One region of the Streptomyces sp. NPDC090994 genome, then DNA from elsewhere that is predicted to be linked to it. Evidence: riboswitches for the same ligand, from Rfam matches in the RefSeq annotation. Region 1 holds a riboswitch; each other region holds the start of a gene.
The links. Region 1 has a riboswitch for cyclic di-AMP ahead of ACIQR3_RS29570 (C40 family peptidase). Riboswitches for the same ligand answer to the same signal wherever they lie in the genome.
Positions count from the first base shown of each region.

Region 2: it holds a riboswitch for cyclic di-AMP, as region 1 does, so the genes downstream of both, ACIQR3_RS03820 (transglycosylase SLT domain-containing protein) here and ACIQR3_RS29570 (C40 family peptidase) in region 1, are expected to answer to the same signal.
Region 3: it holds a riboswitch for cyclic di-AMP, as region 1 does, so the genes downstream of both, ACIQR3_RS24025 (M23 family metallopeptidase) here and ACIQR3_RS29570 (C40 family peptidase) in region 1, are expected to answer to the same signal.
Region 4: it holds a riboswitch for cyclic di-AMP, as region 1 does, so the genes downstream of both, ACIQR3_RS15075 (M23 family metallopeptidase) here and ACIQR3_RS29570 (C40 family peptidase) in region 1, are expected to answer to the same signal.

Region 1 covers NZ_JBIVWS010000019.1:50,636-52,829, reverse strand. Annotated here, with positions in the region: gene ACIQR3_RS29575 (ATP-binding protein) at 3-467, shown strand; gene ACIQR3_RS29570 (C40 family peptidase) at 807-1,280, opposite strand; cyclic di-AMP (ydaO/yuaA leader) riboswitch at 1,284-1,416, opposite strand; gene ACIQR3_RS29565 (urease subunit gamma) at 2,140-2,194, shown strand, end outside.
Region 2 covers NZ_JBIVWS010000001.1:802,158-804,351, forward strand. Annotated here, with positions in the region: gene ACIQR3_RS03815 (polyprenyl synthetase family protein) at 1-148, opposite strand, end outside; cyclic di-AMP (ydaO/yuaA leader) riboswitch at 1,017-1,205, shown strand; gene ACIQR3_RS03820 (transglycosylase SLT domain-containing protein) at 1,210-1,728, shown strand; gene ACIQR3_RS03825 (HAD family hydrolase) at 1,758-2,194, opposite strand, start outside.
Region 3 covers NZ_JBIVWS010000012.1:112,197-114,390, reverse strand. Annotated here, with positions in the region: gene ACIQR3_RS24025 (M23 family metallopeptidase) at 1-761, opposite strand, end outside; cyclic di-AMP (ydaO/yuaA leader) riboswitch at 774-938, opposite strand; gene ACIQR3_RS24020 (M16 family metallopeptidase) at 1,162-2,194, opposite strand, start outside.
Region 4 covers NZ_JBIVWS010000006.1:16,087-18,280, reverse strand. Annotated here, with positions in the region: gene ACIQR3_RS15080 (PP2C family protein-serine/threonine phosphatase) at 1-900, shown strand, start outside; cyclic di-AMP (ydaO/yuaA leader) riboswitch at 1,136-1,293, shown strand; gene ACIQR3_RS15075 (M23 family metallopeptidase) at 1,306-2,194, shown strand, end outside.

The DNA of each region.
Region 1 (2,194 bases):
CCATGGCAGACCACCTGGAAGCATCCGTCACTCTGCCGAGCGATCCCGCCTCGGTGTCCGCCGCCCGGACCTACGTCGTCGGCACGCTCGCGGAGTGGGGACTGTCCGCCGGCACGGAAGTGTCCGACACCATCCGGCTCATCGTCTCGGAGCTGGCGACCAACGTCGTGCAGCACACCCTGGGACAGTCACCCACCTTCACGGTGGACCTGGCGCTCGACCGTGACGAGCGCCTGCGCATCGGTGTCACCGACAGCCACCCGCGCTTCCCCAAGCGCCTGCCCGCGGCCGTCCAGCAGGACAACGGCCGCGGCATGGTCATCATCCGCTGCCTCGCCGCCGAATGCGGCGGGCGCCTGAGAGTCCGCCCCACCCGGGAGGGCGGCAAGACCGTCTCCGTCGAACTCCCCTGGACGCCCCCGGCCGAGCCGCTCCCGACGACGGTACGGCGCGATCGGCGGCGGTGACGCGGTCGGCGGCGGCGAGGGACGGGCGCGGCAGGCGTCACCGCGGCGGGTCCCGTCGCGCCCGGTCCGGGAAGGGGCGCCGGTCATGCCGTACGGACCGCCCGCCGGGCCCGCGCCACGCCTGGAGCTCCCGTGCGCCCCGTATGCACCTATACGCCCAGTACGCGCCCGTACGGCACCCGTACACCCAGTACGCGCCCGTACGGCACCCCTGCCGCCCCGTACGGGCCCGCGCGGCCCCTACGGCCCTCCCGGGGTCCGTACGCCCGGTACGGCCCCATCCGCACCCGAGGGAGCGCGCCCCCCCGGCAGGGTCGGCGGCGCGCCCCCTCGGGGGGATCACTTCACCCGGCCGTACCAGACACTCTTCGTCCAGATCTTCTGCAGCCGCACCACGTCACCGGTCTTCGGGGCGTGCCAGATCTTGCCCTTCCCGGCGTAGATGCCCACGTGGTAGACGCTGCGACCGGAATGGAAGAACACCAGGTCGCCGGCCTTGCGGCTGGAGGCGGAGACATGGCGGGTCCGGTTGTACTGCTGGGCCGCCGTGCGGGGCAGTTTCTTGCCGGCCTTCTTGAACGAGTACAGCGTCAGCCCTGAGCAGTCGAAGCGGGACGGCCCGGTGGCCCCGTACCGGTACGGGGCGCCCTTCTTGGAGGCCGCGATCTTCAGCGCCTTGGTCGCATGGGTCGCCGCGGCGGCCTCGGAGGCGATGCCGGGAACCACGATCGAGCCGCCCACGGCGGCGATGGTGAGGGCCGAGGCCGTACCGGCCCGGGCCATGAGCGACGGGACACGATTGAGCGCAGTCATGCGCAACCCTTCGTCAGCCGCCTGTGAAGGATGACCTGTCGGATTCGGGCTGGCGAAGTTGCCCGGCCGCGCGAGTGCGGCTTCACCCCAAGGGCTGCTCGGCTCCGGTCATGGCGTGACCGGGCCGGCGACCCGTCGTGCTCGGGTCCTCCACTCCTGCCGATCCACTCCTGTCGACCGGTCATCCGGGCGGCGGCAGGACTCGGCGTCCGCCCGGATCGCCCCGCCGCTGCGGCGGGGTCTTGTCGTCAGTCAGGGATCTTGACGCACCGAAGTGGGAAAATCCCAACGGAACGTGGACTTTGTGTTGTTACTCACCACTCATCCGTTCGGGTGGACGGTGCGCCGTCCGGGCCACCATCGCCGGGGCCGGTGACCTCCCCACCAGCGGCGGAGTCGCCATTTCGCCGATGAGCCAGGCGCGTTGCGCAAGCCGTACGGTTCCGGAAACGGACGTGAATCTACGCCGATAGGCGGTACGCCGTTCGGCCCGTTCCGGCTCCGATCGGCCCCCTGCGGTACGGAACCCGGAGCGGGCGCCGGCAACCGGCACCGGCGCCCGCGCGTCCGCTCGGACCCTCCCCGCGTCCGCGCGAGCCGTCGGTGCGTCCGCGCGAGCCGTCGGCGCCTCCGTCCCCGCCTCCGTCCCCGCTGTTCACGTGTTCGTCCCCGCGTCCGTTCACGCGCGGGCAAAGGGACGTCCAAGAAGTTGCTTCGGGCAACGGGAAATGATCTTGGGTGGGTTAACGTGAGCGAAACCCGGTGCAACTAGCCTGCCGCTCCGGCCACCTGGGACGTCGCCCCGTGGCCGCGGCGACCGGACCCGGCACGGTCCGGAGCGAGGACTGTGAGGTGGGACGTGCGACTGACCCCGCATGAGCAAGAGCGGCTGCTGATCCACGTGGCGGCCGACG
Region 2 (2,194 bases), on a different contig from region 1:
CCAGGTGCTGGGCGGCCTCCGTGATGAAGGGCACCTCGCTCTTGGTTGCCTCCAGCAGTCCTTCCTCGACTGCCGCCATTCCGGCCTGGACATCGGCTTCCAGAGCCTGGTCCCGCACGCTCAGCCCGAACGGCCCGACGACGGTCACGAGGGGTCTCCTGTCTGCTGGTGTCTACTCGCGGTTACACGGCTGGTCGATAGGTCGCTGCCATCACTCAAGTCAGCGTATCCGGTCACGTTTCGATCACCGATAGCGCCCACCGTTACAGGCCGGTCGGTATCAGATCATGAACTGTATGTTTTTGATCAGGTGATATCAGCGGACATACGGCGACTCGGCGGGGCGGCCGGGGCACGCCGACGCCGCGAGTTCTTCTGGGGCCTCCCGGAGACCCGCCGGCCCCCGGGAGGCTCCCTGAGGGCGCCCCCGAGCCGCCGCGCCCCGCCGCGCCCCGCCGCGCCCCGCCGGGCCCCGCCGGGCCCCGCCGGGCCCCACCACCGGTCCACCAGGGCTCCATCAAGGATCCAGCGAGGATCCACCGGGAATCCATCGAAGATCCCACCACTCCTCCCAACGTCGCGCGACCCGGGAACGTCACCCATTCGGCCTACAGACCCCCGTTCCAGACTCCCGCCCCAGACCTTCGCTCCAGACCTCTGCTCCAGACCTCCGCCCCAGACCTCCGCCCCAGACCTTCGCTCCAGACCTCTGCTCCAGACCTCTGCTCCAGCCCCAATAAAACCCAAGTGGCATGATTGCCCGATTTGCCCCACTCGCAGCCGCCCGTGAGTTGACTCACGCCGCCACCCGATCACACATCGCCGCCCGCGCACCCCCCATCCCTTTGCCCCGTACGCCAGTTGACCCTTGCCACTCGCAAAGGATCAAGTACCCCAAATGCCTCAGACCAAGGTCAACAGGCACGTTAGGTGATTCCGGCACTTGTTCCGGACATGTGCTGTCGCATACGTTCCCGGCCTGTCGAGCGGACGCCGAATCCTGCCACCGCCCGACGCACACGCATCCGACTCATTCACGGCAGGAGCGGGGGACCCAGGTAAGTCGCCGCGCCGGCCACCGGACGTCACCCGACGTCACCGGAGGACCGGAGCGGCTCGGGGTGAAGCCGGGCCCGACAGGGCACGGCCGGGCACCTCCCCGCCCGAACCCGACAGCTCACCTCGCAGGCGTATGGAGAGGACCGCACCATGCCCGCAAAGGGTCTCCGGCACGCCACCGGCGCCAGCCGTCTCGTCCGCAAGCTCGCCCTCGCCGGTGCCGGCGCCGCCGTGCTGGCACTGCCGGTCGCCGGCGCCGCCAGCGCGTCCGCCGCCCCGGCCGCCACCCCCGCCGCCGACTCGGCCACGGCGACCACCACGGCCGCCCTGACCGCGGCCAACGGCTACAGCAACAACCTCGACGGCTGGATCCGCCAGTCGCTCGACATCATGGCCGAGAAGGGCATCCCGGGCTCGTACAACGGCATCTACCGCAACATCATGCGGGAGTCGTCCGGCAACCAGTTCGCGATCAACAACTGGGACATCAACGCCATCAACGGCACCCCGTCCAAGGGCCTGCTCCAGGTGATCAAGCCGACCTTCGACGCCTACCACGTCGAAGGCACCTCCTGGGACATGTACGACCCGGTCGCCAACATCACCGCCGCCTGCAACTACGCGGCCGACCGGTACGGCTCCATGGACAACGTCTACAGCGCCTACTGAGCCCGACCCGCCGAGGCCCCGAGCACGCCTCAGCTGAACAGTCGTTCGAGGACGACGGCCACGCCGTCGTCCTCGTTCGACAGGGTGACCTCGTCGGCCACCGCCCGCAGTTCCGGGTGGGCGCCGGCCATGGCGACGCCGTGGGCCGCCCACAGGAACATCGGGATGTCGTTGGGCATGTCCCCGAAGGCGACCGTCCGCTCCGGGCTCAGCCCCAGGCGCTCCGCCGCCAGCTCCAGACCGGTCGCCTTGGTGACACCGCACGGCTGGAGCTCGACCGTCCCCGGCCCCGACATGGTGACCGTCGCCAGCGACCCGACCACCGCGCGGGCCGTCGCCGCCAGCTCGTCGTCGGACAGCCGGGGGTGGCGCAGCAGCACCTTGCTGATGGGCTCCGTCCACAGGTCGTCCCGCCGGCCGACCCGCACCGCGGGCAGCGTGGGGTGCGGCATCAAGTACCCGGGCT
Region 3 (2,194 bases), on a different contig from region 1:
ACGGTGACGCCGTGGGAGCGGAGGTAGGCCACGGGGTCGATGTCCGAGCCGTACTCCGCGCCGGTACGGGCCTCGAAGTGCAGGTGCGGCCCGGTGACGTTGCCGGTCGCCCCGGACAGGGCGATCTGCTGGCCCGGCGTGACCGCCTGGCCCACGGAGACGCCGATGGACGACAGGTGGCCGTACTGGGTGTACGTCCCGTCGTGCATCTTGATCACGACCTGGTAGCCGTACGCGCCGCCCCAGCCGGCCTCGACGACCGTGCCGGCGCCGACCGCGTGGACGGTGGTGCCGGAGGCGGCGTGGAAGTCGATGCCGGTGTGCGTGCCGGAGGACCACAGGCCGCTGCTGGCCTGGTAGGCGGTGGACACGTACGAGCCGCTGATGGGGGCCACGTAGGTGTTCAGGCGCTTGCGCTCGGCCTCGCGGGCGGCCCGCTCCTTGTCCTCGCGGGCCTGCTCGGCGGCCTCGGCGGCCCGCTCGCGGGCGGCCCGCTCGGCCTTCTCCCGGGCGGCGGCGTCCTCGGCGGCCTGCCGCTGGGCGGTGGCCTGGGCCTCGACCTCCTCGGCCACGGCGTCGCCGAGGGTGATGACGGGGGTGAGGCCGGTGTCCTCGGGGGACGGCTCGGCGGCGAGCGCGGGGGCCGCGAGGGTGCCGAGGACGCCGGTGGTGGTGAGGGTCGCGACACCCGCCGCGCGGACGGTGGTGCGGTGTACCCGGCCGGGACGGCGGTGCTTCCCGGTGGCGCGCGTGAACGCCATGTAGAGGCTGGTCCTTTCCTTCCCTCTCGCCTACCGGGTTAGCTGACGGGTTCGGAGCAGGAAGGTCTCCTACGGACCCCCTCGCGGTACGCGCGGGCGTCCGATTCACCCCAGGGACTGCGGTGGGTCCCCGGCTCCCCTGGCTCGCGCCGTACGGGGACTCGGCGATGACTGTCCGGTGCCGCGGGTGCGGCGCACTGCCTGACGAACAGCCTGGGAGACGCTAAGCGGGCGCCCGTTCAAGACTCAAACGCAACAGGGTTTTTGTTGCTCATCCCACAGGGCAGACAGGCAACCTTCGCCCCAATGCGTCGAATTCGGGCAAAGGGCGGCCCCGGCGACACACCGGTCACCGGGGCCTTCACGCGCGCGTGGCGCCGCTCCGCCGTCTGCTCGCCGTCTACTCGGCCGGTACGACGGTGACTTCGCCGATGCCGAGGGCCTCGACGGGCTCCTTGATCTGCGTCGCGTCGCCCACCAGGACGGTCACCAGACGGTCCACCGGGAAGGCGTTGACGACCGCCGCGGTGGCCTCGACCGTGCCGGTCGCGGCGAGCCGCTGGTACAGCGTCGCCTGGTAGTCGTCGGGCAGGTACTGCTCGACCTGGTCGGCCAGCGTGCTCGCGACGGCCGCCGCGGTCTCGTACTTCAGCGGCGCCACGCCCACCAGGTTCTGCACGGCGACGTCGCGTTCGGCGTCGGTGAGCCCGCCCTCGGCGAGCGTGCGCAGCACCTTCCACAGGTCGTCGAGGGCCGGACCGGTGTTCGGAGTGTCGACGGAGCCGCTGATGGCGAGCATCGCGGCACCCGTGCCGTCGGGCGCGGACCGCAGGACCTGGCCGAAGGCCCGGACACCGTAGGTGTAGCCCTTCTCCTCGCGCAGGACGCGGTCCAGGCGGGAGGTGAGGGTGCCGCCCAGGCAGTACGTGCCGAGCACCTGGGCGGGCCAGACGCTGTCGTGCCGGTCGGGGCCGGTACGGCCGATCAGCAGCTGGGTCTGGACGGAGCCGGGACGGTCCACGATGACGACGCGGCCGGTGTCGTCGGCGGTCACCGGGGGCACGGGCCGCGGCTCGGCGGCCGAGCCCGTCCACGAGCCGAGGGTGTCGTCGAGCAGCCCGCCGAGGTCGACGCCGGTGAAGTCGCCGACGACCACGGCGGTGGCCGTGGCGGGGCGGACGTGCTTCTCGTAGAAGGCGCGTACGGCCGCGGAGTCGATGCCGGCGACCGTCTCCTCGGTGCCCTGGCGCGGGCGGGACATCCGGGAGTCCGCCGGGAACAGTTCCTTGGACAGCTCCTTGGCGGCCCGGCGCGAGGGGTTGGCCAGCTCGTGCGGGATCTCGTCGAGGCGGTTGCGCACCAGGCGTTCGATCTCGCTGTCGGCGAACGCGGGTGCCCGCAGGGCGTCGGCGACCAGGCCGAGCGCCTTGGCG
Region 4 (2,194 bases), on a different contig from region 1:
GTCGCCCACCAGGTCGACTCCATCACCGAGCTGGTCACCATCGCGGTGGTCGCGGTCCTCGCCGTCTTCGTCAACGCCCTGGTCCGCCGCAACGACGAGCGGCTCGCCACCGCCCGCGAGATCGCCGAGGCGGCCCAGCGCGCGGTGCTGCCCGAGCCCGCCGAACGGCTCGGCGGCTTCGAGATCGCCGCCTGCTACGAGGCCGCGCAGGCGGACGCCTTCATCGGCGGCGACCTGTACGCGGTGCAGGACAGCCCGCGCGGGGTGCGGATGATCGTCGGGGACGTGCGGGGCAAGGGGATGGGCGCGGTGGCCGCCGTCGCCGTCGTGATCGGGGCGTTCCGGGAGGCCGCCGAGCAGGAGTCGACGCTGGAGGCGGTGGCGCAGCGGCTGGAGCGGGCACTGGCCCGCGAGGGCACCCGGCGCGAGGGCCTGGACGCCTTCGAGGGGTTCACCACCGCCGTCCTCGTTGAACTCCCGCACGGCGACGGGGTGGCCCGCGTCGTCAACCGCGGGCATCCGCCACCCCTGCTGTGCCACGCCGACGGCAGCCTGCGCGCCCTGAACACCCGGGACGCGGCGCTGCCGCTCGGCATGGGGGAACTGGGCGTGTGGCCGGACCGCGCGGAGGAGACCGCCTTCCCCGCCGGGGCCACGCTGCTGCTCTACACCGACGGGGTGACCGAGGCCCGGGACGCCCGGGGCGAGTTCTACGATCCGGTGGCGCGGCTCAGCGGCCGGCGCTTCCGGCATCCCGGGGAGCTGCTGGACACGCTCGCCGAGGACGTGCGCCGGCACTCCGGGGGCGGGATGGCGGACGACATGGCGCTGCTCGCCGTACGGCGGCCCGATCCGGGCGGCCCCGACGAGTCCGGCGGCGCCTGTGGTCACGAAGGGTGATGGCGTGGGAGCCCTCCGCATAACAATTGATGCACGGTCAGTTTCGCGGGGCGGCGGCGACCGCGGTGCGGGTGTACTGAGACGGGGTCAACTCGCCCCGTTTTCGCCGGTCGTGCGGCCTTGATCCCGGCCGGAAAGCTTAATGATCAAGGAGAACAGCTTGGAAACAGCGCCCCGCTTCTATTAACGTTCGATAACGCAGCGCGGTCGTCCCAGCCGTCACAGAAGGCGGCTCCGTGCGCACGCGCCGAATCCCGTAAGGGAACCGGGGAACCACCACCTTGGGGTGAATCGGGCGTATCCGACCGTGGAAACACGGCCTGTATACGCGCGTAGGAGACCTTCCCGCTCCGAACCCGTCAGCTAACCCGGTAGGCGGAGACGGAAGGAAAGGAGCACGCCCACGTGGCGTCCAACCGGCCTGCCCCCGAGGCCCCGTTCGTGCCCAACCAGCACGACCCCGCAACCTTCGGCTACGGCGCCTTCCGCCCCGACGAGGGCCCCTTCGAAGAGTGGAACCCCACCGCCGACACCGTCCGCCCCGTGCGCGGCAAGCACCGGGTCGCCAAGCAGCGCGGCGGACTGGCCCGCAGCTCCACCGTCCTCGGCGTCGGTGTCATAGCGGCCGTGGGCGCCGGCGGCATGGCCAGCGCGCAGACCGGCAAGCCGCCGGTGTCGATCTCCATGCCCGACCTGCCGTCCGTGGGCTCGATCATCTCGGACGACGACTCCGCCGGGGACACGGCGGACCAGGGGTCGGCCACCCCGCTCAGCAGCATCGCCGCCGTCGCCTCCGACGACACCGGGGAGACCACCGCCACCGCCGGTGAGTCGCTCCGGGCCCGGATCATGGCGCAGGCCGAGCAGCAGCAGAACCAGGTCGAGACCAAGGCCGCCGAAGAGGCTGCCGCCGCCGCCGAGAAGAAGGCCGCCGCGGCCGCCGCCGAGGCCGAGAAGAAGGCCGAGGCCAAGGCCGCCGCCGCCAAGAAGAAGGCAGCGGCGGAGGCCGCGCAGAAGGCCGAGGCCGCACGGCTCGCCAAGCTGGCCGAGCAGTACGCGCTGCCGACCTCCTCGTACACCATCACCTCCACCTTCGGGCAGGCCGGCGCCTACTGGTCCTCCGGCTACCACACCGGCCTCGACTTCGCCGCCCCCACCGGCACGCTCATCAAGGCCGTGCACACCGGGACCATCACCGAGGCGGGCTGGGCCGGCTCCTACGGCTACCGCACGATCCTCACCCTCGACGACGGCACCGAGGTGTGGTTCTGCCACCAGTCCTCGATCAGCGTCA